Regions from separate parts of the Halomonas alkalicola genome, predicted to be linked through region 1. Evidence: riboswitches for the same ligand, from Rfam matches in the RefSeq annotation. Region 1 holds a riboswitch; each other region holds the start of a gene.

Region 1 (9,969 bases):
CACCGCCAGTGGCTGGCGCTGGTCGCTGACGTTATGGATCGCCAGCAGGCGGCGGCCGTCGGCCAGCGGGCCACGCTCCACCACCAGCAGTGCCGGCGGGGCGGGCAGCACCCGCTGGGGGGCGTCGGGGTGGAAGCAGGGCTCGGCACGGCGGATGGCCAGGCGTCGCTTGAGCGCCAGGAAGACCTCCCGGGTGGGGGTATTGCGGCTGTCGAGCAGCTCGTCGAGCTCGTCCAGGTGCCAGCGGCGGCGGTTGATCGAACGCAGCCGGCCGCTGCGCTCCACGCCCTCCAGGTCGTTGAGGGTACCGGTCAGGCAGTGCAGGTAGAGCGCCGGGATGCCCTGCAGGGCCAGCATCAGGTGCTGGCTGCACAGGAAGCGCTCGATCTGCCAGGGATCACGGCCGCGCCGGGTGCCCTGCATGGCGTCGAACCAGGTGATGTTGATCTCGTAGGGTGCGTCCTCGCCGTCGGGGCGCTTGCGCATGCTGACGAAGCCGCCGAAGCGATGCATCAGCTCCAGCAGCGCCTCGATCTCATGGGGGGGCAGCCAGCCCTCCAGGGGGCGCACGCCGATGCCGTCGTGGCTGGCGGTGAAGTTGAGGTAGCTGCAGCCGGGCGGCAGCTCGGGCAGGCTTTCGAGCCAGCTGGCCAGCAGGGTGGCGTCGCCGCCGGTGAGGGTGTGCAGCAGCAGTGGCGGCAGCGAGAACTGGTAGACCAGATGCGCCTCGTCGGGCTCCCCGCCCTCTGCCAGGCGCTCCAGGCCAAAGTAGCTGAGGTTCTCGTGGTGGGGCACGTTGGTCTCGGTGAGCAGCAGGGTGCCCGGTGCCACGTGGTCCACCACGGCCCGCAGCAGGCGCACCACCTCGTGGGTCTCGGGCAGGTGAATGCAGGGGGTGCCTACCCGCTTCCACAGGTAGGCGATGGCATCGAGGCGGACGATGCGAGCGCCCTGGCTGAGGTAGAAGATCAGGATGCCGATGAACTCCAGCAGCACGTCCGGGTTGGCGAAGTTCAGGTCGATCTGGTCCTCGGAGAAGGTCGCCCAGAGATGGCGGGTGCCGCGGCGGGTGGGCACCGGCACCAGCAGCGGCGAGCTGCGCGGGCGCACCACCGCCGAGAGATCGGTCTCCGGGTCCAGCTCGATGAAGTAGTCGCGCCCGGGCTGGCTGCCGGTCAGGTAGTCGACGAACCACAGCGATTCCCGGGAGACATGGTTGAGCACCAGGTCCACCGCCAGGTCGCGCCGCTCGGCCAGGGCACGCACCTGGGGCCAGTCGCCCAGCGCCGGGTCCACCTCCCGGTAGTGGATCACCGAGAAGCCGTCGTCGCTGCTCCAGGGGAAGAAGGGCAGCACATGCACGCCGCTGAAGGTGTCGGGCAGCCGGGTATCGAGGAAGTCTCCCAGCACCGCAAGGGGCGGGCGCTCGCCGTCGAGCAGGCTGTCGCCGTAGCTGATCAGCCACTGGTCGCGCTCGCTCCACAGCGGCACGCGGGTCTCGCCCGGGGAGGGGGCCGGCGGCGCCTGATGGGCCAGCAGCGTCAGCAGCCGGCGCAGCACCTCGTCGGCGCGGGGGCCGTACAGCATCGCCAGGTGCTCACGGGCGCGGCGCTGAAAGGCCGCGGCGTCGAGCGGCGTGGCCAGGGAGGGGGTGAAGGTCGGACGGTCGGGCATGGTCGGGCTCCTGTCGGATCGGGCATTGCCCGATCCATGCAGGGAGCGTGCCAGCGCTAACGATCCGGATCGAAGAGACTCATGCGTGCCATCACGCCGTCGCGACGGATCAGCCAGTGGTAGAGCGCACCGCTGATGTGCAGGGTGATCAGGCCGAGGATCACCCAGCCCAGCCAGCCGTGCCATTCGAACAGCCGCTCCGAGAGCGCCTCGTTCACCGGCACGATGCCGGGCAGGTGCCAGTGCAGGAACTGCACCGGAAAGTCGCCGCTGGCGGTGGCGGCCCAGCCCAGCATCGGCTGGGCCAGCAGCGCCAGGTAGAGGAGGTGGTGCACCGCGGTGCTTAGGATGCGCTGGAAGGGGTGCAGCGGCGGGTCATGGTCGGGCACCACATAGAGCAGCCGCGTCATCACCCGCAGGGTCATCAGCGCGAGCAGGGCCACGCCGAGGGACTTGTGGGAGGTGTAGAGAAAGTCGGTGCCGGCCCGGCCCAGGCGCTCCATGGCCCCTTCGAAGCCGAGAAACCCCAGGGTCAGGCCGCTGGCCAGCGACAGCAGCAGCACCGCGGCCACCAGCCAGTGCAGCACGCGGTGAGGGTAGGCGTAGCGGTCCGTCTCTGACAATTCCAACTCAGACATGGGGCGTCTCCCGGAATCGAGGTGGGGCACCGCTACAGCCTAGGGAGCGTTAACAATTAGGCCAGCCATATGACGGCGGATACAAGGTTGAGTAGCGACTGGTAGTTTCTCGCCAGTCGCTCATAGCGTGTTGCCAGCCGCCTGAACTGCTTGATTTTCTGGAAGAACCTTTCTACCAGGTTGCGATCCTTGTAACAGTGCCAATCTATCTCGGGGCATTCCAAGCGATTCTTTCTCGGCGGAATCACCGGCTCGGCGCCCACCGCTCGAATGATGTCCCTCAAAGCGGTGGAATCATACCCCTTGTCGCCAAGCACCGCCGCTGGAGAAAAGCCCGCCAGTAACGCTGGGGCGGCTCCGTACTCAGACGCTTGGCCCGGTGTGAGGATTAGCCGTACCGGGTTGCCGAGGGCATCGACCGCCGCGTGGATCTTGGTGCTCAATCCCCCACGCGATTTCCCCATGGCTTCGGTGCTCTGAGCCGTTTTTTTGCCGCCCCATGCTGATGAACTTTGACGATACTGCCATCTATATCATCAGCTGCTCCATGTCGGGATCATCGGCTAATGTGTCGATAACCTGCTGCCAGACCCCCTTCTTAGACCACCGGTTATAGCGCATGTAGACAGTGTGCCAGCGACCGAAGGCGTCGGGCAGATCACGCCAGGGAGCGCCTGTCCGGGCGATCCACAGGACGGCTTCCACGAACAAGCGATTGTCCTTGGCCGTCACCCCGCGATCTGAAGCTTTGCCGGGGAGCATGTGCTCGATGCGCTCCCATTGGTCATCACGTAGCATTAGCCGAGGCATAGATCACCGAAAAATGCTGATATTCTAAATCAGCCCGATCTCCATCGGCAATTGTTAACGCACCCTAGCCAAACTCAGCGTTGAGTGCGCTGCATGCGCCTGGCTTACACCACCTTCACACCTCCTGGTAGAGCTCACTGCCCTTCTGGCGGAACTTCTCCGCCTGCTCCTCCATGCCTTTCATCACCGCATCGGCGTCGCCGGTGAGGCCGTGCTCGGCGGGGTAGTCGCGCACTTCCTGGGTGATCTTCATGGAGCAGAACTTGGGGCCGCACATGGAGCAGAAGTGGGCCACCTTGGCGGAGTCCTTGGGCAGGGTCTCGTCGTGGTACTCCCGGGCGGTGTCCGGGTCGAGGCCGAGGTTGAACTGGTCCTCCCAGCGGAACTCGAAGCGCGCCTTGGAGAGCGCGTTGTCGCGGCGCTGGGCGGCCGGGTGACCCTTGGCGAGGTCCGCCGCATGGGCGGCGATCTTGTAGGTGATGATGCCGGTCTTGACGTCGTCCTTGTTGGGCAGGCCGAGGTGCTCCTTGGGCGTGACGTAGCAGAGCATGGCGCAGCCGAACCAGCCGATCATGGCCGCGCCGATACCGGAGGTGATGTGGTCGTAGCCCGGGGCGATGTCGGTGACCAGCGGGCCCAGGGTGTAGAAGGGCGCCTCGTCGCAGTACTCGAGCTGCTTGTCCATGTTCTCCTTCACGAGATGCATGGGCACGTGGCCGGGGCCTTCGATCATCACCTGGACGTCGTGCTTCCAGGCGATCCTGGTCAGCTCGCCCAGGGTCTTGAGCTCGGCCATCTGCGCCTCGTCGTTGGCGTCGGCCACCGAGCCGGGGCGCAGGCCGTCGCCCAGGGAGAAGGCCACGTCGTAACGCTTGCAGATCTCGCAGATCTCCTCGAAGTGCTCGTAGAGGAAGCTCTCACGGTGATGGTAGAGGCACCACTTGGCCATGATCGAGCCGCCCCGGGAGACGATGCCGGTGACCCGCTTGGCGGTGAGCGGCACGTAGCGCAGCAGCACGCCGGCGTGGATGGTGAAGTAGTCCACCCCTTGCTCGGCCTGCTCGATCAGGGTGTCGCGGAATACCTCCCAGGTGAGGTTCTCGGCGATGCCGTTGACCTTCTCCAGCGCCTGATAGATCGGCACGGTGCCGATGGGCACCGGCGAGTTGCGGATGATCCACTCGCGGGTCTCATGGATGTTCTGCCCGGTGGAGAGGTCCATGATGGTGTCCGCGCCCCAGCGGATGCCCCAGGTCATCTTGTCGACCTCCTCCTCGATGGAGGAGGTCACCGCAGAGTTGCCGAGGTTGCCGTTGATCTTCACCAGGAAGTTGCGGCCGATGATCATCGGCTCCGATTCCGGATGGTTGATGTTGCAGGGAATGATCGCCCGGCCGGCAGCGACTTCTGCGCGCACGAACTCCGGGGTGATCTCCTCGGGCAGCCGGGCGCCGAAGCCCTGGCCCGGGTGCTGGTGGCCCAGGATGCGCTCCACCTCTTCGGTGCCTGAGTACTTCGCAGAGAGCGCCTGCCGCCTCTGGTTTTCCCGGATGGCGATAAACTCCATCTCCGGGGTAATGATGCCCTGGCGGGCGTAGTGCAGCTGGGTAACGTTCTTCCCTTCCTTCGCGCGCCGCGGCGTGCGGGTCAGGTCGAAGCGCAGCTGGGCGAGCGTCGGGTCGTTGGCGCGGCGCTTGCCGTACTCGCTGGTGGGGCCGTCGAGCTGTTCCGTATCGCCGCGTGCCTCGATCCAGGCGCGGCGCAGCTCGGGCAGGCCGCGGCGCAGGTCGATCTCGGCATTCGGATCGGTATACGGGCCGGAAGTGTCGTAGACCAGCAGCGGCGGATTCTCCTCGTCGGCGCCGGAGGTTTTCGTCGGCGAGAGCGAGATCTCGCGGAAGGGCACGCGGATATCGGGGCGTGACCCCTCCACATAGATCTTGCGCGAGCCGGGCAGGGGCTGGATGGCGGCCTCGTCGACCTTGGCGGTTTCGGCGAGGAAGTGGGCGGTCTTGCTCATGGCGTGAATCCTTGTCGTGGCTGTTGTTGTCGGGGGGAGTGGCCTTGGGTGTCAGGGGTGTGGTGGGGCGGCGGCGCTAGAGGGCGCGGTCCAGCCCCATCTGCCAGAAATCGATCTCGAGCCGGGTGGCGTCGCGGAACACCTGGGTGAGCTCGGCGAAGCGCGCCGGGGTGACGTCGGTCAGGCGGGCGTCGAGCCAGGCCTCCTCGGCGCGGCGGGCGGCCTGGAACTCCTCGCTCTCGTACATGGCGATCCAGGCGTCATAGGGGTTGGCATCGCCGCGGACCGTTTCGGCGCGGGCGTTGATCCAGTCGGCGATCTCGCCGTAGCCCACCAGGCAGGGGGCCAGGGCCACGTGCAGGTCGAGCAGGTCGCCGCGGTTGCCGGTATCCAGCACGTAGCGGGTATAGGCCATGGTGGCGCGGGCCTCGGGCAGCTCGGCCAGGGACGCTTCGGAGATGCCCCACTCGCGGCAGTAGCCCACGTGCAGCCCCAGCTCCAGGTCGACGATGGCCTTGAGCCCCTCATGGGCCTGACGCAGGTCGTCCAGGGTGCGGCTCTTGTAGGCGGCCAGGGCGTAGGCCCGGGCAAAGTGGATCAGAAACAGGTAGTCCTGCTTCAGGTAGTGGCGAAAGGCGCCCTCCTCGAGGGTGCCCTCGGCGAGACCGCGCACGAAGTCGTGTTCGATATAGGCGCGCCAGTCGTCCTGGCAGGCGGCGGTGAGGTCGCTGAAGCGGTAGCCCATCTTGCCTCCGATTGTCGGGTGACGATCCGGAGTGCGGGCGAGGGAGGGAGTGGGGCCTGGGGGGCGCGCTACACGGGGGTAGCCGGGGGAGGCCGCCGCTTGATTCCTACGCCGGTACTAACCGGATCAGGTTCAACGGGCCCCGCCGTGACGACCGCGCCGGTGTGGCGCACTGTCGTATAGCGATCTCAGCCGGTTCCACCGGCACCCCGTCAAGCGAAGGCCCACTCTAGCAGGCCCGGGGACATTTGCCAGCCCCGAGGCTTATCGATGGTGGTAGAGCCAGCGCACGTCCACGGCGAAGGAGAGGGTGAGCCCCGCCAGGGCGGTGGCGGCCAGCCAGGTGGCGATCAGGCCGGGCGTGGCCGGCAGCAGGGCGAGCATCAGCGCCGCCACCTGCCACACGCAGACCGCCTTGCGTCGCTGGCTGTCCGGCAGCTCGCCGGCGAGCCAGGGCCAGCGCCAGCTCGCCGCCACGAAGGCGTAGCGCATGGCGCCAATGGCCAGCACCCAGGGGCCGACGCGCTCCAGCAGCAGCAGCGCCAGGCAGAGCACCAGGATGAAGAAGGCGTCGAGCTCCATGTCGAAGCGGGCCCCCACGGCGCTGGCGCTGCCACTGCGCCGGGCGACCCAGCCATCCACGCCGTCCAGGGCCAGGGCGACCAGGGCGACGCCGAAGAGCCACTCTGTGTGGCTGGCCAGCAGGGCCGGGTCGGCCAGGGTGCCGGCCAGCAGGGCCACCAGCACGCCTCGCGCCAGGGTGACCCGGTTGGCCGCGCCCAGCCCGCCCTGGCGCATGGGGCGGCGGCGCAGGGCGCGCCACAGCAGGGCCGCCATCCCCAGGTAGGTGGCGATGGCCAGCGGCGCTACCCATGACCCCACCAGCCCCAGCGTGGCCAGAAGCCCGAGCAGGGTGAGACCGCCCAGCGCCAGCTCCATGGCCAGGCGCCAAGGCCGCGTCGCCTCGGCGGTCCCTTGCGCAGGCGGGTGGGATGAGAGAGGAGAGGGCATCCGGGCTCCCTGATGGTTGTTGATCGCCGCTGTCGATGGCCGTTGTCGATGGCCGTTGTCGACGGCCATGGTGGCGAGGCATAGCCGCTATGCTGAACGCGATGGGCTCATGACCACCACACTAGCAGTCGGCACCGCCCTGGGCCGCCGGCAGCGATAAAATTGTTCATTTGCATGTTACTGTACCATTATTGTAGAAGTATTCGCCCGCCTCACCGCTGGAGCCGCCATGTCCGTCGACACCGCCACCGCCTTCTGGACCCTGGCCCCGGGTCACGGTGAACTGCGCGCGGAGCCGCTGCCCGCCGCCGGCGAGGGGGAGGTCCGGGTGAGGGCGCTGTTCGGCGGCATCAGCCGCGGCACCGAGGCGCTGGTCTTTCAGGGGCGGGTGCCCGAGAGCGAGCGGCAGCGCATGCGCGCCCCCTTCCAGGTCGGCGACTTCCCCTGGCCGGTGAAGTACGGCTATGTCAGCGTCGGGGGGGTCGAGGCAGGCCCCGCGGCGCTGCTGGGCCGGGAGGTGTTCTGCCTGCATCCCCACCAGGACCGCTACGTGGTGCCGGCCGCCTCCGTCACGCCGCTGCCGGCGGGCCTGCCCGCCGCCCGGGCGGTGCTCGCCGCCAACATGGAGACCGCGCTCAACGGCTGCTGGGACGCCGAGCCGCGCCTGGGCGACCGCATCGCGGTGATCGGTGCCGGCGTGGTGGGCGCCCTGGTGGCCTGGCTCTGCGCGGCAATTCCCGGCACCCGGGTACGGCTGGTGGACGTCTCGCCGGGGCGGGCCGAGCTCGCCCGCGCCCTGGGCGTCGATTTCTGCCTGGCCGGCGAGGCGCCGGGGGACAACGACCTGGTGATCCACGCCAGCGGCAACCCCGAGGGGCTGCGCCAGGCGCTGGCGCTGGCCGGCGATGAGGCGCGGGTGGTGGAGATGAGCTGGTACGGCGATCGCGAGGCGAGCCTGCCGCTGGGGGAGGCCTTCCATTCCCGGCGGCTCAAGCTGATCGGCAGCCAGGTGGGCCGCCTGCCCGCCGAGCGCATGCCGCGCTGGGGCCACGCCCGGCGCCTGGCGCTGGCGCTCGAGCTGCTGCGCGATTCTCGCCTCGACGCCCTGATCAGCGGCGAGAGCGATTTCTCCGAGCTGCCCGCCCTGATGCCTCGCCTTGCCGCCGGGGCCGGCGAGGTGCTCTGCCACCGGCTGCGCTATGCCTCGCCCGACCGATTCGACGCCGACGGATCCGAATCCGACCGACTGGAGCCCTGACATGTACCGACTCACCGTTCGCGACCACGTGATGATCGCCCACAGCTTTCGCGGCGAGGTCTTCGGGCCCGCCCAGCGGACCCACGGCGCCACCTACGTGGTGGACGTCACCTTCCAGCGCCGCGAGCTCGACGACCATGACCTGGTGGTGGACATCGGCCTGGCCAGCGAGGCGCTCAAGGCGGTGCTCGCCGAGTTCAATTTCCAGAACCTCGATGAACTGACGGAGTTCCAGGGCCGCAACACCACCACCGAGTTCATGGCCCGGGTGATCTTCGAGCGCCTGGCCACGGCGATCCAGCTGGGGCGGCTGGGGGAGGGCGCCGGCGGGCTCGAGGCGATGACCGTGACCCTCCACGAATCCCATATCGCCTGGGCCAGCTTCGAGGGCCCCCTGTGATGGCGAGCGCCACTCTGGCCCGGCCCGTGACGATGCCCGTCACGATGATCGTGGCCGGCGATCCCGGCCAGCTCACCGGCGGCTATCTCTATGACGCCCGCATCGCCGAAGCGCTCAGGGCCCGGGGCTGCCGTGTCGAGGTGGTGGGGCTCGAGGGGCGCTTTCCCGTGCCGGACGACCTGGCCCGGCGCAGCATGACCCGGGCGCTCGCGGCACTGCCCGACGGTGCCCGGGTGGTCATCGACGGCCTCGCCATGGGCGGGCTCCCCGAGGTGATCGCCCGCCATGCGGATCGCCTGGCGATCATCGCCCTGGTCCACCACCCCCTGGCCGACGAGACCGGCCTGGACGAGGCGACCCGCCGCTCGCTGCTCGACAGCGAGACCCGCGCCCTGGCCCTGGCGCGTCGGGTGATCGTTACCAGCCGCTTCACCGCCCGGGGCCTTGGGCGTTTTGGCGTGGCGCCCGAGCGGCTCCGCGTGGTCGAGCCTGGCGTCGAGCCGGTGCCGCTGGCGGCCAGCGCCCTGGATCTCGAATCCCCCGGCCCCCGGCGCCTGCTCTGCGTGGCGACCCTGGTCCCGCGCAAGGGCCACGATGTCCTGCTCAAGGCGCTGGCCGGCCTCGGGGAACGCGACTGGACCCTGACGGCCATCGGCAGCGCCGAGCGCGATTCCGCTCATGCCGCCCGGCTTTACGATGCCACTCGCCGTTACGGCTTCGAGGGGCGCATCGACTGGGCCGGGGAGCGCAGCACCGCCGAGCTGGCCGCCGCCTACCACCGGGCGGAGCTCTTCGTGCTGCCCTCGCGCTACGAGGGCTACGGCATGGTGGTCACCGAGGCGCTCTCCCGCGGCCTGCCGGTGCTCACCACCACCGGCGGCGCCCTGGTCGACACCCTGCCGCCGGGGGCCGGCCTGGCCGTGCCTCCGGTTGATGCCGACGCCCTGGGTGCGGCCCTGGCCGCCTGGCTCGATGACGCCGCGCTGCGTTGCCGGCTGCGCCGCGGCGCCCGGGAGGCCCGCGGCCACCTGGGCGACTGGCAGCAGGCCGGCGACCGCTTTCTGGCGGCCCTGGAGGACGCTGCGGCTCCCACTCCCGCACCCACCCCCGACCCAACCGACGCCGGCCAGGCGCCCGAGGAGAGCCCGCCATGACGCTACCCGCCCCCCCGGTCCGGTCGACGCCGAGGCCACCCGCCCAGGCGAGCGCTTCAGCGCCGACTGGCTCTCCCGCCGCGAGGCGCTCGACGCCCGCTCGCGCAGCCACTGCCTGACGGGCCTGGCCGCCGACTGGCTCGCCGGCCGGCCCGGAGCACACGACGGCGCGCATGGCATCCTCGATCTGGGATGCGGCAGCGGCAGCAACCTGCGCTTCCTCGCGCCGCGGCTGCCGGGGCCCCAGCGCTGGCGCCTG
Region 2 (9,969 bases), 1.6 Mb from region 1:
TGAGGTGAGGGGGGCCGACATGCTCCGCCACCTGATGCAGTGGCACAGCCTCGACCAGTCGAGCCTGCCGGAAGTCGGCACCCAATCGGTGATCTCGGAGATCCTGAACGGCAAGCGACGCCTGAACGTTCGCCAGATCAAGGCCCTGACCCAGCGCTTCGGGCTACCCGCCGACCTCTTTCTCGACTGAGGGTGGGCCTCCCCTCTTCCCCTCAGCAACGCCCACCGCAAGCAAGGCGGGTATGGCGACGGCTACCCGCGCAGCCCGCTCAGCGCGGCATCACGGCGTCGTGGAAGGCACGCTCCCTGGCGATGGTCTCGCGGAAGCATTCGGCCATGCGGGTGAAGGCGGCGTCATCGAGCCCTTCCGCCTCCTCGTCCAGGCGTTGGCGCAGCCAGGCCACGAAGTCCTGGAAGGCGGGGTTGTCGTGCAGGTCGATCCACTCCCCCACCAGCGGGTGCAGCCCCTCTGCGCGTGTGATACGCAGCGCCCACTCCAGATAGACCCACTCGGTGACCACCAGCGCCGCCAGGATCTCGGCATAGCCGCCGGCGCTACCGGTCTCGCGCAGCAGCACCTGGAAGGCGCGGGTCTCGGGCAGGTAGTGCGGCGCCTGGCGCTGGGCGGCGGGCACCGCGAAGGCCTCGAAGGTGCGCTGGAAGGTGCTGTTCTCGTCGCTGGTCAGCATGCCCATGAACTGCCCCAGCACCACCCGGTCGGCCATGCTCGGCGCACGGCCGATGGCGAAGCCGATCAGCGCGGTGAAGGGGTCCACGAAGCCGTAGTCCTGCACCATGTAGGCGGCGAAGTCGGTGCCGGCGAGGCGACCCTCGGCCATGGCGTCGAAGAGCGGGTGGTTCACGGTGGCGGACCAGTCGGGCTCGCTGATCTCGCGCAGCCAGTCGGTGAGGCGCGGCGCGTCCTGCTGCGCCGCCCAGGCGGTCCAGTCGGCTCGAGTCGTCATCGGGCATCTCCTTGGAGTGTCGGTTGGAATCTCGCCCCCGGGCGAAGCCAGGCGATCAGCAGGCTCACCAGCGTGGAGGCGACCAGCGCCCCCAGGAAGGGCGGCAGCGTCGGGATGCTGTCCGGGAAGGTGGCGGCCAGCACGCCGGCGGAGAGGCTTCCCAGGGTGATCCAGCCTGGCAGCACCGCACCGAGCAGGCCCGCCACGCCGCCGGCCACCGCGGCGAGCGGCGACATGCGCCGCCACAGGCCCAGCAGCACCGGCAGCAGGATGGCGGCGCACAGGAGATCGGCGATCAGGAAGAGGCGCAGCACCGAGAAGCCCTGCAGGGCCACCCACACCACCGGCAGCATCAGCGCCACCGTGACCAGGCGCGCCGCCCGCACCGAGAGCCCGCGCCGGCCGACGCTTGCCACCGCCATGGAGGCGATGGCGTTCTGCAGGGTATCGACGCTGGAGGCCACCAGGGTCACCGCCAGCACCAGGGCCGGCAAGCCCAGCCAGGCCGGCGCGGCGGAGAGCAGCGCGAAGAAGGGAATCGGCGGCTCGCCCAGGGGCAGCGCGTGCATCGCTGCCAGCATGCCGAGCCCACCGATGGCCATCACCACCAGCAGGCTGCTGGCTCCACCCAGCAGGGCCCCACGGGCCAGGGCGCGGTCATCCTCGGCGGCCCATACCCGCTGCCAGTAGCCCTGATGGAAGAGGTTGGCCGCGGTGACGGCGATCACTAGGGTGAGCGCCACCGAGAGCGCACTGCTCGTGGGAATGGAGGGCATCACGGCTTCGGCCGGCATCGGCGGCAGCCACCACCAGGCCACGCCGCCCACCAGCACCAGCAGGGCCAGCAGCAGCCAGGCCTGCCAGCGGTCGGTGGCGAGGCTCGCCCGCAGCCCGCCCAGGGTGGTGTAGACCAGTGTGACCACCGCCACCCCGAGGATCACCAGCGCCGGCGGCACGTCGGAGAGCAGCGCGGCGATGGCGCCGATGGCGGTGAGCTCGGCGGCCAGGAAGATCGCCATGTAGGCCACCGAGACGAAGGAGACCCAGCGCCGCACCCCGGCGCCGTAGCAGGACTCCGCGAACTCGCCGATGCTGCGCCCTTCCGGCAGGTGGCGACGGATCGCCGGGCCGTAGAGCCCCAGCACGATAAAGGGCAGCGACGAGCCGATGGCGTAGCCGGCCAGCGCCACCGGCCCCACGAAGGCGCCGATCTCCGGCGGCGCGAAGAGGATCCAGGCCCCCATGCTGGAGGCCAGGAACGACAGGCCGATGGCCTGGGCGCCCTGGGAGTTGCGGGCGGTGACGTAGTCATCGAGCAGGCCGTCGGCCCGGCGGGCCCGCAGGCCCAGAAAGGCAAAGCACAGGAGCGCCGCGCCGAGCACGGCAGACGTCAGGTAAGGCATGTCGCGCTTCCTCCGCCGGTATGAACCGGATCAGGTTCCAGGGTCGGCGCTTGGCCCTCTCAGCCCCCGCGGATGCGGCGGGACTCCCCTGGCGACAAGTGAATGAATTGTGTGGGCCCGCCGCTGTCGGCGACACGACGGGCCGGAGGCATCATAGCGAGGCCATGGGCCGGCGGCCAGGGGTCGCCGGGGGTATCAGCGTCGGAAGCACTCCCGGAAGTGCCAGGCGAGATAGTCTCGGTTTGGAAAGGCGCGAGGGCTCAGGATCAAGGGCTGGCCCTCGAGGTCATGGAGCTGCGCCTTGAGCTGGCCGTTGGGGGCCGCGCCGGTCAGCTCAGGAGAGATGCGAATGCGGTCCCGGTCGTCGATGGCCAGCAGTCCCTTATCGAAGGCGCGGTCATGGAGCGCGTTGAGGCAGAGCCCATTGGCGGGATCGAGGCGAGACTCTGGGCGCGCCTGCCAAGGCATGATATGGCTCGCAATCAGTAGATCCTCGTGACGAAGCCCGGTAATCACGCATCGCGTGTCGTAGCGCACCATCACAGCCTTGCGGAATAGCGACTGCCCAATACGCCGTCGCTGCAGGGCATAGGCCTCGCTGCCGGTGTAATCCTCATCTGGCTCGGCGCTATCGCCAAAGGGATCGAGTTCTACCCAGGCCGACTCACTCTCGGCGGCGACGCTCTCCGGGTCGGCGATAAAGCGCTCCCACAGCAGGCGATCCTGGCGTGAGGCTCCCGACAGCCCCTTTTTGCCCAGCGCCCGTACCTCTGGGTCGAGGCTCGCGTAGTTGGAGAGCTTCATGGCCACCGAGCTGGCAGAGCGCCCCATCTGCTCGGCCAGGTGAATGACCTCGGGCCGCTCACGATGCAACTGACCAAAACTCAGGCGGCAGTAGAGCGCCAGCGCCTGCAGCCTGTCTTGGTCGCTCCATGCCTTACGCTCCGCCACTGAACATGCCTCGCATCATTCCCCTTTTCATCTTCGAGCGTACCGGCAGCCCTTCTGGATGCCAACGGCGTTACTTCTCCCGCGGCACCCGGCCCATCAGGTAGAACTCCTCGTTGGGCGGGGTGCCGGCGAGGGTGACCAGGCGGTTGGACATGCCGAAGAAGGCGGCGATGGCGCCGATGTCCCAGATGTCGTCCTGGGTGAAGCCGACCTCCAACAGGCGGGTCTGCCACTCGTCGGTGAGCTCGCCGACCTCGAGACCGCTGTGCATGGCGAAGTCGAGCATCACCCGGTGGCGCTCGCTGAGGCCAGCGACGCGGTGGTTGATGGCGACCTGGTCGGCCAGCAGCGGATCCTTGCTGTAGATCCGCACCAGGGCACCGTGGGCGACTACGCAATAGAGGCACCGGTTGCGGGCGCTGGTGGCCACCACGATCATCTCCTTCTCCGCCTTGGTGAGGGTGTCGGCCTCCCGCTCCATCAGGGCGTCGTGGTAGGCGAAGAAGGCGCGGAACTCGGCCGGGCGGTGGGCCAGCATCAGGAAGACATTGGGGATGAAGCCGGCCTTCTCCTGCACCGCCAACATGGCGTCGCGGATGTCCTCGGGAAGGTCCTGGATCGATTCGGGGATGGGAAAGCGGCTGATGGGCGCGGTCATGATGGCTCCTGGCGTTGTGGTTGTTGTTGGAAACCTCCAGTTAACGTCAGCGTCAAGTGACTGTCCATGCGGACGATCGTCGCAAGCGCCACGAGCGCCACGAGCGCCGCTCACGTCTCGCCGAGGATGGCCCGGGTCATCACCCGGTTGCGATTGCGGTCCTTGGCCTGGTACATCGCCTCGTCGGCCTCCCGGTAGAGCCGTTCGGCATCCGGCACCCTCTGGAAGTCATTGCAGCAGACCAGCCCGAAGGAGGCGGTGACCACTCCGCCCTCTGCCTGCACGTGGGGAATGGCGAGGTCCTCCAACGACTGACGGAAGGCCTCCATGACATGCCGGCCCTGGTCCAGAGTATCGACCTCCAGCAGCAGGCCGAACTCCTCGCCGCCCAGGCGGAACAGACGGTCGCCAGCGCGGCGGAAATGTTGCTGCAGCAGCGCGGAGACACGCCTGAGCACCTCGTCACCGGCCTGATGGCCGTAGGTGTCGTTGTAGGCCTTGAAGGCATCGATATCCATCACGGCGAAGAGCAGCGCCCGGCCGCTGCGGCGACGCTGCAGGAGCTCCGCATCAACGAGCTCATGGAACTGGCGGCGGTTGAGCAGCCCGGTCAAGGGGTCGGTGCGGGCCATGGCGGCGAGCCGCTGGTTGGCGGCTTCGAGCTCACGGGTGCGCTCATCCACCTCGGCCTCCAGCCGCTGGTTGTGCGAGCGCTGCAGCTCATGGGTGGCCCGCTCGGCGGCGAGCTTCTCGTTCTTGAGCAGGTTGATCTTGTAGGCCAGCCCGAAGGCCAGCAGCAGGAACTCGATGCCCGAGCCCGCCTGCACGGCGTACTCGGTGAAGACGTTATAGGGCAGTACCCCGGCCACGCGCAGGAAGTAGAGCGCGATCCCCACCAGCAGCACACACCAGGCCACAAGGAAGATCTGTGCCAGGCGGTCGCCCAGCCAGCTGCGCCACACGGCCACGGAGAGCATCAACAGGGAGAGCAGGATGGCGGCGGGGATCATGACGCGGAACACCGGAGCGTAGTGCCCCTGCAGCGCCGGCAGCGCACTCGCCAGGCACAGGCCCGCCACCCCGTGCAGCCCCCATGACAGTCGCGGCGCGTGCCGGCGCAGGTTGAGGTAGCTGCTGCTGAAACTGGCCAGGGTGACGGCGAAGAGCCCGATGGTCAGCGGCAGCATCTGGTTGTTGAAGGTCGGCCAGTTCGGCCACCAGTACTGGTAGGCAAAGCCCCGCGCCGCGAACATCAGCACGAAGAAGGTGCCGAGGTAGACCACATAATGCAGCAGGCTGCGCTCCCGGATAGCCAGGAACAGCAGCAGATTGAAGATCATCAGCGCCAGCAGGGCGCCGAAGTAGAGGCTGAAGGCCATCAGTTCGCGCTGGGCCTTCTGCAGGAAACTGGCGTCGCTCAGCAGGTAGAGCGGCGTGGCATCGAAGAGGCCATCGTGGGTATCCAACCGCAGGATCACGCGGCGCGTCTCGCCGGGCGGCAGCACGATGGGCAGCACGAAGGTGCGGTGGGCCACCGGGCGCGTGTCGAAGGCACGCCGGTTGCCGGTCTGCCATTCGGCGACCACCTCCCCCCCCTCGTCGACCACCCAGGCGTCCAGATAGTCATGCAGCGGCATGGCCAGCTCCAGCAGGCGTCTCAACGGCGCCTCGCTGGCGTTGACGAGCTCCACCTGCAGCCACCAGGCAGAGTCGGAGAAGCTGAAGTTGAGGGTCTCCTGCTCTGAGGACCGCCAGGGCAGGTCATCATCCCGGGAGAGCAGGTCGGCTATGGTGAACTCGCGATCGACATCCTCCAGCAGCTGCACCTGCGGGCCCAGGTTGAGCCCATCGAAAGGGTCGGCAACATCGAGCGCGGCCCGGGCCGGCGAGGCCAGCAGGCAGGCAAGCAGCAGCCAGGCGGCCAGGGCCGACGGCAGGTGGGGAAACGGGCGAGTCACGAGAGCTCCGGTATCGTATCCGTACGATGCCTGCACTCTAGGGTGCGTTAACAATTGCCGATGGAGATCGGGCTGATTTAGAATATCAGCATTTTTCGGTGATCTATGCCTCGGCTAATGCTACGTGATGACCAATGGGAGCGCATCGAGCACATGCTCCCCGGCAAAGCTTCAGATCGCGGGGTGACGGCCAAGGACAATCGCTTGTTCGTGGAAGCCGTCCTGTGGATCGCCCGGACAGGCGCTCCCTGGCGTGATCTGCCCGACGCCTTCGGTCGCTGGCACACTGTCTACATGCGCTATAACCGGTGGTCTAAGAAGGGGGTCTGGCAGCAGGTTATCGACACATTAGCCGATGATCCCGACATGGAGCAGCTGATGATAGATGGCAGTATCGTCAAAAGTTCATCAGCATGGGGCGGCAAAAAAACGGCTCAGAGCACCGAAGCCATGGGGAAATCGCGTGGGGGATTGAGCACCAAGATCCACGCGGCGGTCGATGCCCTCGGCAACCCGGTACGGCTAATCCTCACACCGGGCCAAGCGTCTGAGTACGGAGCCGCCCCAGCGTTACTGGCGGGCTTTTCTCCAGCGGCGGTGCTTGGCGACAAGGGGTATGATTCCACCGCTTTGAGGGACATCATTCGAGCGGTGGGCGCCGAGCCGGTGATTCCGCCGAGAAAGAATCGCTTGGAATGCCCCGAGATAGATTGGCACTGTTACAAGGATCGCAACCTGGTAGAAAGGTTCTTCCAGAAAATCAAGCAGTTCAGGCGGCTGGCAACACGCTATGAGCGACTGGCGAGAAACTACCAGTCGCTACTCAACCTTGTATCCGCCGTCATATGGCTGGCCTAATTGTTAACGCTCCCTAGCAGTTCTGCCTGACCGTCCGGTCGAAGGCCATCAACGCACAGGGCCCCGCCTCTCTCGAGGCAGGGCCCTGTCGTTACCGAGCGGAAGGATCAGCTCAGGGAGATGGTGCTGTTGATGCCGCTGGAGACGTTCTCCGGCTCGTACCAGCGGGCGGTGACGGTCTTGGTCTGGGTCCAGAAGGCGATCGCCTGCTTGCCGTTGGGGCCCAGGTCACCCAGCTTGGAGGCCCGGGAGCCGGTGAAGCTGAAGTAGGCGACCGGCACCGGGATCGGCACGTTGATGCCGATCTGGCCCACGTCGATGTCGGTCTCGAAGCGGCGCGCCACCCAGCCGGAGTTGGTGAAGATGGAGGTGCCGTTGCCGTTGGGGTTGGCGTTGATGAACTCGATCGCCTCGTCCAGGGTCTCGACGGTCACCACGCAGAGCACCGGGCCGAAGATCTCCTCGCGGTAGATGCTCATCTCCGGGGTCACGTCGGCGAACAGGGTCGGGCCGACGAAGTTGCCGTTCGGGTAGCCCTCGACCTGGTAGCCGCGGCCGTCCACCAGCAGCTTCGCGCCCTCCTTCTCTCCGGCGGTGATCAGCCGCTCGACGCGCTCCTTGGCCTGGGGAGAGACCAGCGGGCCGAGGTCGGCGTCGGTCTGGGTGCCGGGGCCCACCTTCATGCTGCGGGTGCCCTCGACGATATCCTCCAGCCACTCGCGGGCCTCGCCCACCAGCACCACCACGGAGTTGGCCATGCAGCGCTGGCCGGCGGCGCCATAGGCGGAGCCGAGCAGGTTGTTGATGGCCTGGCTGCGGTTGGCATCGGGCATGATCACGCAGTGGTTCTTGGCGCCCATCATCGACTGCATGCGCTTGCCGGCGGCGGCGGCGCGGTTGTAGAGCAGCGAGCCCACGTGGGTGGAGCCGATGAAGGAGAGCGCCTTGATGTCGCTATGGTCGGCGATCTGGTTGGCGACGTCCGGGCCACCGTGGACCACGTTGAGCACGCCGGCGGGGATGCCCGCCTCGTGGGCCAGCTCGACCAGGCGCATGGTGGAGGTGGGGTCCTGCTCGGAGGGCTTGAGCACGAAGGTGTTGCCGGTGGCGATGGCCAGCGGGAACATGAAGCAGGGCAGCATGATCGGGAAGTTGAAGGCGGTGATGCCGGCGCCCACGCCCAGCGGCTGGTGCATGGTGTAGACGTCCACCTCGCTTGCCGCGTTCTCGGCCAGCTCGCCCAGCTGCAGGCTGGTGATCGAGCAGGCGTGCTCCACCACCTCCAGGCCGCGGCCCACTTCGCCCACGGCGTCGGGCAGGGTCTTGCCGTGCTCCTCGGTGATCAGCGCGGCCAGCTCGTCGGTGTGCTCGCGGATCAGCGCCTGCAGCTTGAGCATGATGCGCATGCGCTTGCCCAGCGGCACCTTGCGCCACTCCTTGAAGGCCTCCTTGGCGCTGGCCACGGCGCGCTCCACCTCCTCCGCGGTGCAGAACGGCACCCGGGCGACCACCTCCTGGGTGGCCGGGTTGACCACGTCGCGCCACTCCTGGCTCTGGGACTGGACGGGCTGGCCGTCGATGATCATGGGGATTTCGCGGACTGACATGGGGCGTGCTCCTCTCTGTGCTGTCGCTGCCCGGGGGATCGGCTTGTTGTTGACGTTGCCGTGGATCACCCTGGCATTAGACTTTGTGTGTATAAAAACACGGAAGGTGATAGAAACGAGTCTATCCAGAGGTCGGATGGTGTGACAACGGGCACTCGGGCACATTGTTTGTGCATTCATGCACAAGCAAACCCGACTCCCATCTTCGGCGAGGCCCCCATGCTCGACTGGCAGGATATCCAGATCTTTCTCGAGGTTGCCCGCAGCCAGCGGCTCACCGATGCCGCCCGCCGCCTGGGGCTCGACCACTCTACCCTGTCGCGGCGCACCCGGCGCTTCGAGCAGAAGCTCAACGCCCAGCTCTTCGAGCGCAGCACCCACGGCTACCACCTCACCGAGGCGGGCCAGCAGCTGCTCGCCCACGCCGAGGAGATGGCGCGCCACGCCTTCGAGGCCGGCGAGAGCCTGACTGACAAGAACCACCAGATCAGCGGCCAGATCCGCCTGGGGGTGACCGAGGGCTTCGGCACCTGGGTGATCGCCCCGCTGCTCTCGGCCTTCTGCAAGCGCCACCCGGGGGTCACCCTGGACCTGCTCGCCCTGCCCCGGGTGGTCAATCTGAGCCGCCACGAGGCGGATCTCGCCATCACCGTGGAGCGCCCGGTGAGCCCGGGGCTGGTGATCTCGCGGCTGTGCGACTACCGGCTGCGGCTCTACGCCAGCGAGGGGTACCTCGAGCGCCACGGCACGCCGCAGCGGCTCGCGGAGCTTGGCCGGCACCGGCTGATCGGCTATGTGGATGACCTCATCTTCAGCGAGCAGCTCGGCTACTTGGCGCCGCTGCTCGACCCGGCGGTGGTGGACCCGCCGCCCCACTTCCCCCTGCGCAGCACCAGCGTCACCACCCAGCACGTGGCCGCCCGCCACGGCATCGGACTTGCCGTGCTGCCCTGTTTCATGGCCGAGACGGACACCGCCCTGACCAGCGTGCTGGATGACGAGGTGGAGGTCGTGCGCCAGTTCTGGATCACCGCCCGCCAGGAACAGCGCCAGCTGGCCCGGGTACGCCTGCTGTGGGACTTTCTGCGCGAGGCGTTGGAGGCCAACCGCGACTTCCTGATGGGCGAGGCCCGCGAGCTCGAGATACCGACCGCCGTGGGCTGAGGCCGCAGATCAGGCCTCCTCGGCGTGCACCACTACACCGTTGCGCCCCTGGCGCTTGGAGGCGTAGCTGGCGGCGTCGGCGCGCGCCAGCACCGTCTCGATGGCATCATCGCCCTCCTGGAACACGGTCAGGCCGATGCTGGCGGTCACGAAGTACTCTCGGCCCTCGTGGCTGACGCTCACCTGGCTCACCACCTTCCTGACGGTTTCGGCAATGGTCCTGGCCTGGCTCAGGGTGCAGCTCGGCAGCAGCAGGCCGAACTCGTCGCCTCCCTGGCGCGCCAGGTGATCGCTGCGGCGCACCTCCCAGGCCACCACCTGGGCCAAGCGCCGCAGCAGTTCGTCGCCGAGGGCATGGCCACCGTTGTCGTTAACGGACTTGAAGTGGTCCAGGTCGAAGAGGAT
Region 3 (9,969 bases), 1.1 Mb from region 1:
CGTGGCCGCCACCCTGGGCAGCCTCTACGGCGCCGGCGTGGGCGCCGAGCTGCGCCTGCCCTGGCACTACTGGGTCGGCGGCGTGGCGGTCACCCTGGGCGGCCTGCTGCTGGCCGGCAGCGGGGTGCTGTGGCGGGCGGCGCGGCTCAGCGTGCTGGGGCTGGGGCAGGCCCAGGCCTGGCGCTCGGGGTTCCGCCGCCAGCTGGCGCTGATGGCCGCCGCCGGCGCGGTGGCGGCCCTCGTCGGCCTGGCGCTGGCGGCCTGGCTCTGGCGCCTGACGCCGGGCGAGGGGCTGGTGGCCGGCTTCGGCCTGGTGGGCGCCCTGCTGCTGGCCTGCGCCCTGTGGCTGCCCCCGCTGCTGGGCGCCGCCCTGGCCGGCCTCACCCACCTGGCGAGACGTCGCCCCCTGGCCCAGTGGGCCCTGGCCGACCTGCAGCTGCAGCTGCCGCGGCTGTCGCTTGCCATGATGGCGCTGCTGGTCGCGCTTTCCGCCAACCTGGGGGTGAGCAGCATGGTGGGGGGCTTTCGCCTCACCTTCCTGGAGTGGCTGGACCAGCGCCTGGTGGCCGACCTCTACCTGCGCCCACCGGCGGAGCAGTTCGCGGCGATCGACGCCTGGCTGGCCGAACGCCCGGAGGTGGCCGAGCGCCTGGCCACCCGGCGCAGCGAGTCGCGCCTGCTGGCCATCGAGCCCGGCAACGAGGCCTCGCGCCCGGCCCGGGAGCGCGACCTGCCGGTGGGGCTCTACGCCATCACCCCCGGCGAGACCCTGACCCCGAGCTGGCCGCTGGTCGCCACCCAGGACGGCCGCGAGGCGGCCTGGGGGGCATTTCGCGACGGCGCGGCCTTCGTCAACGAGCAGCTGGCGGTGGCCGAGGGCATCGCCCCGGGGGACCGGCTGCGCCTGGAGGCCCCGGGCGGCGAGACCCGGCTCGAGGTGGCGGCGATCTACCCGGACTACGGCAACCCCCGCGGCGAGGTGCTGCTGGCGGTTCCCCACCTGGCCGAGCGCTTCGGCGCACCGCCGGGCTCGCTGGGCATCGTGCTCGGCGATGGCGCCGACGGCGCGGCCCTGGCCGAGGCGCTGGCCGGGGAGTTCGGCCTGGGCCGCGACAGCGTGCAGGACCAGCGCGAGGTGAAGCGCATCGCCACCGGCATCTTCGAGCGCACCTTCACCATCACCCGGGCGCTCAACGCCCTGACCCTGGGGGTGGCGGCCCTGGCGCTGCTGGCCAGCCTGCTCGCCCAGGCTGCGGAGCGCCGCCGCCGGCTGGCACCGCTGTGGGCCCTGGGCGTGCCCCGGGCCGAGCTCGCCCGGGTCCAGCTCGCCCAGTTGGGCGGCGCGGCGCTGACCACCGGTCTCATGGCGATTCCGCTGGGCATCGCCATCGCCTGGGGGCTGGTGGCGGTGATCAACGTGGCGGCCTTCGGCTGGCGCCTGCCGCTGCACCTCTTCCCCGGCGAGATCCTGCTGACCCTGGCCACCGCGGTGGGGGTGGCGCTGGCCGCCGCCGCCCTGCCGGTGCTGCGCCTGTGGCGCACGCCGCCGCGCGACCTGCTGGCCGAGGAGGCTGCCTGATGCCCCCTTTCCTGCGCCCTCGCCTCGCCGCCCTGCTGCTGGCCCCCGTGCTGGCCCTGGCCGGCTGCGGCGAGGCACCGCCCGCGAGCTCGGGCGCGGGGTTCGCCGGCCTGGGCGAGAGCGCGGAGGGCTATACCCAGGCACGCCCCGGCACGCCGCTGCGCTTCCCCGAGGACCACGGCGCCCACCCGGACTACCGCATCGAGTGGTGGTACCTCACCGCCAACCTCGAGGACGAGGCCGGCGACCCCCTGGGGGTGCAGTGGACCCTGTTCCGCCAGGCGCTCTCCCCTCCTGAGGAGGCACCGCCGGAGGCGCGCCCGGCGCAGGCCCCCTGGGTGGCCGACCAGCTGTGGATGGCGCACCTGGCGGTCTCCCGGGGCGAGCGGCACGCCGTGGCCGAGCGCTTCGCCCGCAGCCACTCCGCCGACCCGAGCGAGGGCCGCGCCGGCCAGGCCGGCGCCGTGGCCCAGCCCTTCCGCGCCTGGCTCGACGACTGGACGCTGGCCACCCGGGTGGAAGACCCGGACGCCGACACCTTCGAGCGCCTCACCCTGACCGCCTTCGACGGCGAGGGGCAGGAACGCGTCGGCTACCGTCTCGAGCTCACCGCCGAGGGTCCCCTGGTGCTGCACGGCGACGCCCGCTTCAGCCAGAAGTCCTCCGATGGCCAGGGCTCGATGTACGTCAGCCAGCCCTTCTGGCGCGTGGAAGGCGAGGTGGTGCTGGAAGGAGAGACCCATGCGGTGAGCGGCCAGGGCTGGCTCGACCGGGAGTGGAGCAGCCAGCTGCTGGGCCCCGAGCAGGCGGGCTGGGACTGGTTCTCGCTGCACCTGGAGGACGGCCACCGGCTGATGGCCTTCCAGCTGCGCGGCGGCGGCGAGGCCGGCGGCGACTACCGCTCCGGCACCTGGATCACCCCGGCAGGGGAGCCCCGGGCGCTGGCGCCGGACGAACTCGTCCTCACGCCGCTGGCCACCTCGTCGGTGGCCGGCCGCGAGGTACCCACCCGCTGGCGACTCGAGGTGCCCGCGGCGGGGCTCGACCTGATCGTCGAGGCGCCCCATGCCGAGCGCTGGATGGCCACCACGGTGCCCTACTGGGAGGGGGAGGTGGTCGCCCGCGACCATGCCACGGGGGCGCCTCTCGGCCTCGGCTACCTCGAGATGACGGGCTATTGAGATGACGGGCTATTGACAGGCGATTCTTTCATAAGCCTGCTATCGATACTTCCGACCCGAGCCGCTATCCTGAAGGCATCCCTCTCCTGGAGCGCCCCATGCTGCCCAGCCTCTTCATCTCCCACGGCTCCCCCATGCTGGCCCTGACCCGGACGCCAGCCCATGACTTCCTGCGCGGGCTCGGCCAGCGGCTGCAGCCGAAGGCGGTGGTGGTGGTCTCGGCCCACTGGGCCAGCCGCCAGCTGCTGGTAAGCACCAGCGCCCACCCCGAGACGATCCACGACTTCGGCGGCTTCCCCCGGGAGCTCTTCGAGTGCCAGTACCCTGCCCCCGGCGAGCCCGAGCTGGCGCTGCGCCTGGCCCGGGAGCTCAACGCCGTCCCCACCGAGCGCGGCCTTGACCACGGCGCCTGGGTGCCGCTGTCGCTGATGTTCCCGCAGGCGGAGGTGCCGGTGGTGTCGCTGTCGCTGCCGGCGCAGTGGTCCAACGCCGAGCTGGCGGCCCTGGGCGAGCGGCTCGCCGCGCTGCGGAACGAGAACATCCTGGTGATCGGCTCCGGCAGCCTGACCCACAACCTTTACGAGATGCAGGCCCGCGACGCCGCCATGCCGGCCTGGGTGGGCGAGTTCGCCGACTGGGTCGAGGCGCGGCTCGCCGAGGACGATCGCGAGGCCCTGCTGGCCTGGGAGTCCGCCCCGAAGGCCCGCGAGAACCACCCCACGCCGGAGCACTTCCAGCCCCTGCTGGTGGCCATGGGCGCCGGGGGCCAGGCCGAGCGCCTGCACCACAGCGTCGAGCACGGCGTGCTGGCCATGGACGTCTACGCCTTCGGCTGAGGCAAGCGCCGGCCCTGAAACGCACGAAGGCGCTGCCCCGTTGGGGCGGCGCCGTCGCATCAGGCAGTGCCCCGGTCAGTCGCCCAGGGCGGCCAGCCGGTCGGCCTGGACCACCTCGATCCAGTAGCCGTCTACGTCCTTCACGAACACCACGTTCTTCATCTTGCCCTGGTCGGAGCGCTTCACGAACTCCACGGCGTTGGCGTCGAACCAGGCCTCGGCGGCCTCGAGATCCGGCACGCTGAAGCAGATATGGCCGAAGCCCTGGGGCTCGGCGTTGCCGTCATGGTAGCAAAAGTCGGCCTGGTTCTCGGTGCCCCAGTTGTGGGTCAGCTCCAGCAGCCCCTTCTGGCTGAAGGTCCAGACGGTGCGCTCGCCGGTCGCCTCGGGGACCGGCTCCCCCTCCTCCACCCGGGCCAGGAAGTAGAGCGAGAACTGCATCTCCTCGAAGTCGAGGCGGCGCAGCACCCGCATGCCGAACACCCGGGTATAGAAGGCCAGCGCCTTCTCGGGGTCCTTCACCCGCAGCATGGTGTGGTTGAGACGAAAACCGGCGCTATCGGCGGTGGGGGTCTGGACGCCGGGATGCTGCTCTCCATTGAAGCTCATGGGCTACTCCTGTCTGCCATGGGGAAACTGTCTTGTGTAGATGGGGACAGCGGCAGGAGTTTTCCAGTTCCGGCGACGGACAACTTGTACAACACCTTTCATTACTAAATCACGAAGCCACGATGGCGAAACAATCACGGCAACAGCGCCCAAATAGCTCTACATTGATTATACAAGATCGACAATCCACCCCCCTGGAGGTACCCATGTCTGCCCATGCCTATCAGCTGAGTGACCACATCACCCTCAAGGAGCTGGCCCGCGCCCTCTCCCAGGGGTTCTCGCCCATTGTCGAGGTGGAGTCTCTGGACGGCATCTATACGGTACGCCTCCACCATGGCACCGGCGTCTCTGAGCTCTCGGATGCCGAGGGACGCACCCTGACCTTCCTGGGCACCGGCGAGATTCGCGACAAGCTCGGCGAGCTCGGCCTGACCCACGGGGTGCTGACCTGGTCCGACCAGTGCGGCGACGAGATGATCGGCGTGCCGGGCCATGCCATGACGCCGGACGAGATGCTCGCCAACGGGACCCGCATCGCCTTTCGCTGAAGCTTTCCGAGCCGGGCGGCAGGCGCTAATGTAGAGGCATGTCCGTCTCTGCGGAGCTCCCCGCATGCCCACCCTGCCCCGTCCGGCCGCCTGGCGACTCACCGCGACCCTTGCGCTGCTCCTGCTGCTGGCCGGCTGCGCCGGCCGGGAACTTGCCGTGCATGACCCGGCCCCCGCAGAGGGGCTCTCCATCGAGCGGGCGCTGATCCTGGCCGCCGCCCAGAACGCCCTGGGCACCCCCTATCGCTTCGGCGGCAACTCCCCCGCGGGGCTCGACTGCTCGGGGCTGGTGGAGCTGGCCTACCGCGCCGCCGGCATCCCGGTGCCGCGCACCGCCGACGACCAGTTCCGCGCGCTGCCGTCCGTGGACCGGGCCCGCCCCGGCGACCTGCTGTTCTTCGATACCGCCGGACGCGGCAAGGCGAGCCACGTGGGCATCTACCGCGGCGACGGCCAGATGATCCACGCCCCGGGGCGCGGCCGCCGGGTGGAAACGGCGCCGGTGGAGATCGCCTACTGGCAGGAGCGCTTCCTCGGCGCCGCCGCCGCGGCGCCCTGAGACCCTCACCTCAGCCCCCTTGCCTGGCCCCTCCAGCCGCGTATGATCGAACACCAGCATCATCACCACGACAGGGGCGCCGCGCAGCAGCAGCTGGGCGGCTGAGAGGCACCCTTGGAACCTGAACCGGATCATGCCGGCGTAGGGAGTCGTGCAGCCCGGCGCTCGCCTGCCTGCACCTCCCGCGCCCGGGAGGCCCCATGCTCACCCCCCTTTCCCCAGCGCTGGATGTCGCGGCCCACCTGACACGGGTGCGCGAGCGCGCCCCGCTGATCCACAACATCACCAACCTGGTGGCCATGAACACCATGGCCAATGTGCTGCTGGCCATCGGCGCCTCGCCGGCCATGGTCCACGCTCGGGAGGAGGCCGCGGAGTTCACCGCCCTCGCCGACGCCCTGACGGTCAATATCGGCACCCTCTCGCCCCACTGGGTGGACGCCATGGACGAGGCCGCGGAAGCGGCCCGCCTGACCGGCAAGCCCTGGGTGCTGGACCCGGTGGCGGTGGGTGCCACCGCCTACCGGCGCGAGACCGGCGCGCGCCTGCTGGAGCGCCTGCCCACGGTGATCCGCGGCAACGCCTCGGAGATCATCGCTCTGGAGGCCCGCGGGGCCGGCGGGCGCGGCGTGGACAGCAGCGACCCGGCCGAGGCCGCCGAGCAGGCCGCCGTGCGCCTGGCTCGGCGCATCGGCTGCGTGGTGGCGGTGACCGGCGAGGTGGATCTCGTCACCGACGGCCGCCGCCTGGCCCGGGTGCGTGGCGGCCACCCGCTGATGCCGAGGGTCACCACCCTGGGCTGCTCGCTCACCGGGGTGGTGGCCGCCTTCCTGGTCGGCGCCGAGCATCCCTTCGAGGCCAGCGTGGCGGCGCTGGCCTGCTACGCCGCGGCCGGGGAGCTCGCCGGCGAGAGTGCCCGGGGGCCGGGCAGCTTCGCCGTAGCCTTCCTAGACGCCCTGCACGCCCTGGATGGCGAGACCCTGAGGGACCGACTGCGACTGGAGATGACCGATGAGACTTGATCTATCCCTGTACCTCGTCACCGACCCCGGCCTGTGCGCCGAGCGCGGCATGCTGGAAACCGTGGTGGTCGCGGTGCGCGGCGGCGTGACCGTGGTCCAGCTGCGCGACAAGCACGCCAGCGACGGCGAGATGATCGACCAGGCACGCCGGCTGAAGGCGGCCCTGGCCGGCAGCGGCGTGCCGCTGATCATCAACGACCGCCTGGCGGTGGCCGTGGAGAGCGGCGCCGACGGACTGCATATCGGCCAGGGCGACGGCGAGGTGGCGGCCGCCCGCGCGGCGCTGGGCGAGCGGGCGCTGCTCGGCCTCTCGGTGCAGACGCTGGAGCAGATGGCACGGGTGGACGCCGAGCGGCTTGACTACCTGGGGCTGGGGCCTGTTTTCGCGACCCCGAGCAAACACGACCACGCCGAGCCGCTGGGCTTCGACGGGCTTGCCCGGCTGGCAACGGCAAGCCCCCTGCCGGCGGTGGCCATCGGCGGGCTCAAGGCCGAACACGCCGCGGCGGTCCGCCAGGCCGGCGCCCAGGGCCTGGCGGTGATCTCGGCGATCTGCGGCCGCCCCGACCCGGAGGCCGCGGCGCGAGCAATCCGCGGCGGCCGATAACCACAGGCGCGGTGCCGGGGTAACCCAGGGCACTCGAGGCCGAGGCGCCGGGGCGGTCGGAAGGGAGCGGGGGGGGGGGGGCCGGAAGGGAGCGGGGGGACGGCCGTAACGAGGGGACAGGCGAAACGTCCGGATCAGGCGTCGCGGTGCGCCTCGGTAAAGCGCTGCATGATGTCCAGAGTCTCCTGGCTGACGTGGTGCTCCATGCCCTCTGCGTCGATCCGCGCCGTTTGATCACTGACCCCCAGCGCTCGTAGAAAGCGCAGCAGGATGGCATGCCGGCGACGCGACATTTCCGCCATTGCCTCGCCGCTCTCGGTCAGAAAAAGGGAACGGTAGGGCTGGCTAGAGACCAGTCCGTGGGCCTTGAGGCGCGTCACCATCTTGGAAACCGTGGCCTGACTGACACCCATGCGCGCCGCGATATCCGTGGCGCGGGCCTCCCCCTGATGCTTCAGCAGATCGCCGATGAGCTCCACATAATCCTCGAGAAGCTCGGTTTCGTGGGCGTTGCGTACGGCCGCATACTGCCGCGCGTGCTCTTCGCAAGGCGGCAGGGCATCCGCCTTGCTCAGGCGATCCGGCATCACATCGGCTGGGGTATCGTTCATCGCGCCAATATAGCCAATGTCTACCTGGCGCAGCAACTGAGCGCCGATAGGAATTTCCAATTACCCTACAAGTTAGCCTTGGCTAAGATATGGGTGTTACGCTCGCCGCTGAAACGCCCCGACCAGCAGCGGGACATCACCCTGATTCGGAGAGCAAGACGATGCCGATTCGCCCGCGCCCGATGCTCATCGCAGCCTGTGCCCTCAGCCTTTCGATGACGACGCAAGCCGACGAGTCCCCGCTCAGGGTGGTCACCACCTTTTCCATCCTCGGCGACCTGGTACAGCAGGTGGCCGGGGGCGACGCCCGGGTAGACACTCTGACCCCCGTGGGGGCGGAGGTGCACGAGTGGGAACTGATCCCCAGCAACTTCATCGCCCTGGAGGAGGCCGACCTGGTGTTCTTCAATGGCTACAGCCTGGAGCAGTGGATTGGCCAGGTGCGTGCCACGGTTGGGAGCGACGTACCGGTCGTCGCCCTGGCCGAGGAGAGCGGCTATGCCACCCGGCCCATCGTGACCGGCGATTATGCCGGCGACGCCGATCCCCACCTGTGGATGGACCCGCGCGCCGCCGCCGAATACGTGCGCGTCATTGCCGAGACGCTTGCCGAGGCACGCCCCGAGGCGGCAGAGGACTTCAGTGCACGCGGCGATGCCCTGAGCCAGTCGCTGCATGAGCTGCACGCCGAGCTGCTCGAGAGCATGGCGGCCATCCCCGATGACCGGCGCCTGCTGATCACCAGCGAGGCCGCCTTCATCTATTTCGCCGAAGCGTTTGGCTTCGAGCACGACGGCATCTGGGGCACCAACTCCGAGGATGAGGGCACGCCCAGTCAGATCATGCGTATCGTGGACCTCATCGAGGAACGTCGCCCTGCGGCCATCTTCTGGGAGAGCACCATATCCGATCGCCATGTACGCAGTGTGGCCGGCGAGACCGAGGTCGACATCGCCGGCCCCTTGTTCGTCGACTCGCTCAGCGAGCCGGACGGCGAGGCGCCCGACTATGCCAGCATGCTGCGCCACAACGCCCGCCTGCTTACCGAAACGCTGGGAGAGTCCAATGGTGAGTCCGGCCACTGATGGCATCCCTGCCCTCGAGATCAAGGGGCTCTACGCCGCCTACGGCCAGGAGCCGGTGCTCGAGAATATATCGCTGTGGCTGCCCCGGGGCCAGTGGACCGCCATCGTGGGGCCCAACGGCGGGGGCAAGTCCAGCCTGCTAAGCGTGGTAGTAGGCAGCCTCTCGCCCTTGCGCGGCGAGCTCAGGATCCTGGGCCAACCCTCGCTGGCCCAGCGCCAGGCCGGCTGCATTGCCTACATGGCCCAGCAGGAGCGCATGGAGTGGGACTTTCCCATCTCGGTGCGCGACACCGTGATGACCGGCCGCTTCGGGCTGATGCGTCAAGACCCGCTATGGCGGCGCCTGCTGCCCAGGCACTGGGCCAATCCCGAGCATCGGCTGGCCGTCGAGGAGGCCCTGGAGGCCGTCGACATGACCGAGCTGTCCGCTCGGCCCATCGGCGCACTGTCGGGTGGGCAAAAGAAACGCGTGATGCTGGCCCGCGCCCTGGCCCAGCGAGCGCCCATTCTGCTGCTGGATGAGCCCCTGGCCGGGATCGACCCGCCCAGCGAGGCGCTGATCATGGCCGCCCTCCAGCGCCAGCGCCGCGCCGGCACCACCATCATCATGGTGACGCATGACCTGGCAGGCGCTCGTCGCCATGCCGATCAGGTGCTGCTGATCAACCGCACCGTGGTAGGCATGGGAGCACCGGAGGAGATGCTCAAGGACAGCATGCTCGCCCGGCTGGCGGTCGGTGCCACCCGCATGCCTGCCGGAGAGGCCCCCGTTGCCGCTTGACGACCTCGCCACGAGCCTTATCGAAGCCCTCACGGCGGCACTGATGCTGGCGGTGGGCCTGCTGCCCGACAGCCTGGCCGCCCCCTTCGAGTACCGCTTCATGCAGCGGGCCCTGCTCACCTCGGTGCTGGTGGGAGCCACCTGCGGGCTGCTCTCCTGCTTCGTGGTGCTCAAGCGCTGGTCGCTGCTGGGGGATGCCATTTCCCATGCGGTACTGCCGGGCGTCGCGATCGCCTATCTGCTGGGCTGGCCCTTCTTCGTCGGCGCCTTCGTGACCGGCGCGCTGACGTCGCTTGGCATCGGCGCAATCGAGCGCCACACCCGCATCAAGTCGGATGCTGCCATGGGCCTGATGTTCACCGCCGCCTTCGCCCTGGGCATCGTGATCATCAGCAAGATCACCACCAGCACGCATCTCATGCACATCCTCTTCGGCAACGTGCTGGGCGTGCAGGCCCAGGCGTTGATGCTGACCCTGCTGGCCAGCCTGGTGGCCGTGCTGACGATCTGGCTGGCCTATCGGCCGCTGCTGCTCTACACCTTCGACC

What was found. A riboswitch is a leader RNA that binds a small molecule or an ion and turns the genes downstream of it on or off. The one in region 1 is predicted to bind thiamine pyrophosphate.
Region 2: linked by a shared signal. The riboswitch ahead of B6N23_RS13190 (sodium:solute symporter family transporter) and the one ahead of tenA (thiaminase II) in region 1 are both predicted to bind thiamine pyrophosphate.
Region 3: linked by a shared signal. The riboswitch ahead of thiM (hydroxyethylthiazole kinase) and the one ahead of tenA (thiaminase II) in region 1 are both predicted to bind thiamine pyrophosphate.

The regions. Positions count from the first base shown of each region.
Region 1 covers NZ_CP131913.1:1,157,486-1,167,454, reverse strand. The annotation lists gene B6N23_RS05605 (sugar phosphorylase) at 1-1,674, opposite strand, end outside; gene B6N23_RS05600 (cytochrome b) at 1,731-2,312, opposite strand; partial or broken gene B6N23_RS05595 (IS5 family transposase) at 2,369-3,122, opposite strand; gene thiC (phosphomethylpyrimidine synthase ThiC) at 3,238-5,142, opposite strand; gene tenA (thiaminase II) at 5,219-5,887, opposite strand; TPP riboswitch at 5,974-6,109, opposite strand; gene B6N23_RS05580 (CDP-alcohol phosphatidyltransferase family protein) at 6,152-6,898, opposite strand; gene B6N23_RS05575 (zinc-dependent alcohol dehydrogenase) at 7,128-8,156, shown strand; gene B6N23_RS05570 (6-pyruvoyl trahydropterin synthase family protein) at 8,158-8,556, shown strand; gene B6N23_RS05565 (glycosyltransferase family 4 protein) at 8,589-9,710, shown strand; gene B6N23_RS05560 (class I SAM-dependent methyltransferase) at 9,637-9,969, shown strand, end outside.
Region 2 covers NZ_CP131913.1:2,776,032-2,786,000, reverse strand. The annotation lists gene B6N23_RS13200 (helix-turn-helix domain-containing protein) at 1-190, shown strand, start outside; gene B6N23_RS13195 (TenA family protein) at 270-965, opposite strand; gene B6N23_RS13190 (sodium:solute symporter family transporter) at 962-2,368, opposite strand; TPP riboswitch at 2,358-2,468, opposite strand; gene B6N23_RS13185 (HNH endonuclease) at 2,564-3,319, opposite strand; gene B6N23_RS13180 (peroxidase-related enzyme) at 3,390-3,977, opposite strand; gene B6N23_RS13175 (sensor domain-containing diguanylate cyclase) at 4,088-5,935, opposite strand; gene B6N23_RS13170 (IS5 family transposase) at 6,041-6,793, shown strand; gene B6N23_RS13165 (CoA-acylating methylmalonate-semialdehyde dehydrogenase) at 6,901-8,400, opposite strand; gene B6N23_RS13160 (LysR family transcriptional regulator) at 8,620-9,564, shown strand; gene B6N23_RS13155 (sensor domain-containing diguanylate cyclase) at 9,574-9,969, opposite strand, start outside.
Region 3 covers NZ_CP131913.1:2,294,263-2,304,231, reverse strand. The annotation lists gene B6N23_RS10980 (FtsX-like permease family protein) at 1-1,579, shown strand, start outside; gene B6N23_RS10975 (lipocalin-like domain-containing protein) at 1,579-2,760, shown strand; gene B6N23_RS10970 (DODA-type extradiol aromatic ring-opening family dioxygenase) at 2,859-3,596, shown strand; gene gloA (lactoylglutathione lyase) at 3,672-4,205, opposite strand; gene B6N23_RS10960 (DUF6482 family protein) at 4,412-4,756, shown strand; gene B6N23_RS10955 (C40 family peptidase) at 4,821-5,315, shown strand; TPP riboswitch at 5,378-5,480, shown strand; gene thiM (hydroxyethylthiazole kinase) at 5,516-6,337, shown strand; gene thiE (thiamine phosphate synthase) at 6,327-6,944, shown strand; gene mntR (manganese-binding transcriptional regulator MntR) at 7,079-7,555, opposite strand; gene B6N23_RS10935 (metal ABC transporter solute-binding protein, Zn/Mn family) at 7,771-8,640, shown strand; gene B6N23_RS10930 (metal ABC transporter ATP-binding protein) at 8,621-9,421, shown strand; gene B6N23_RS10925 (metal ABC transporter permease) at 9,465-9,969, shown strand, end outside.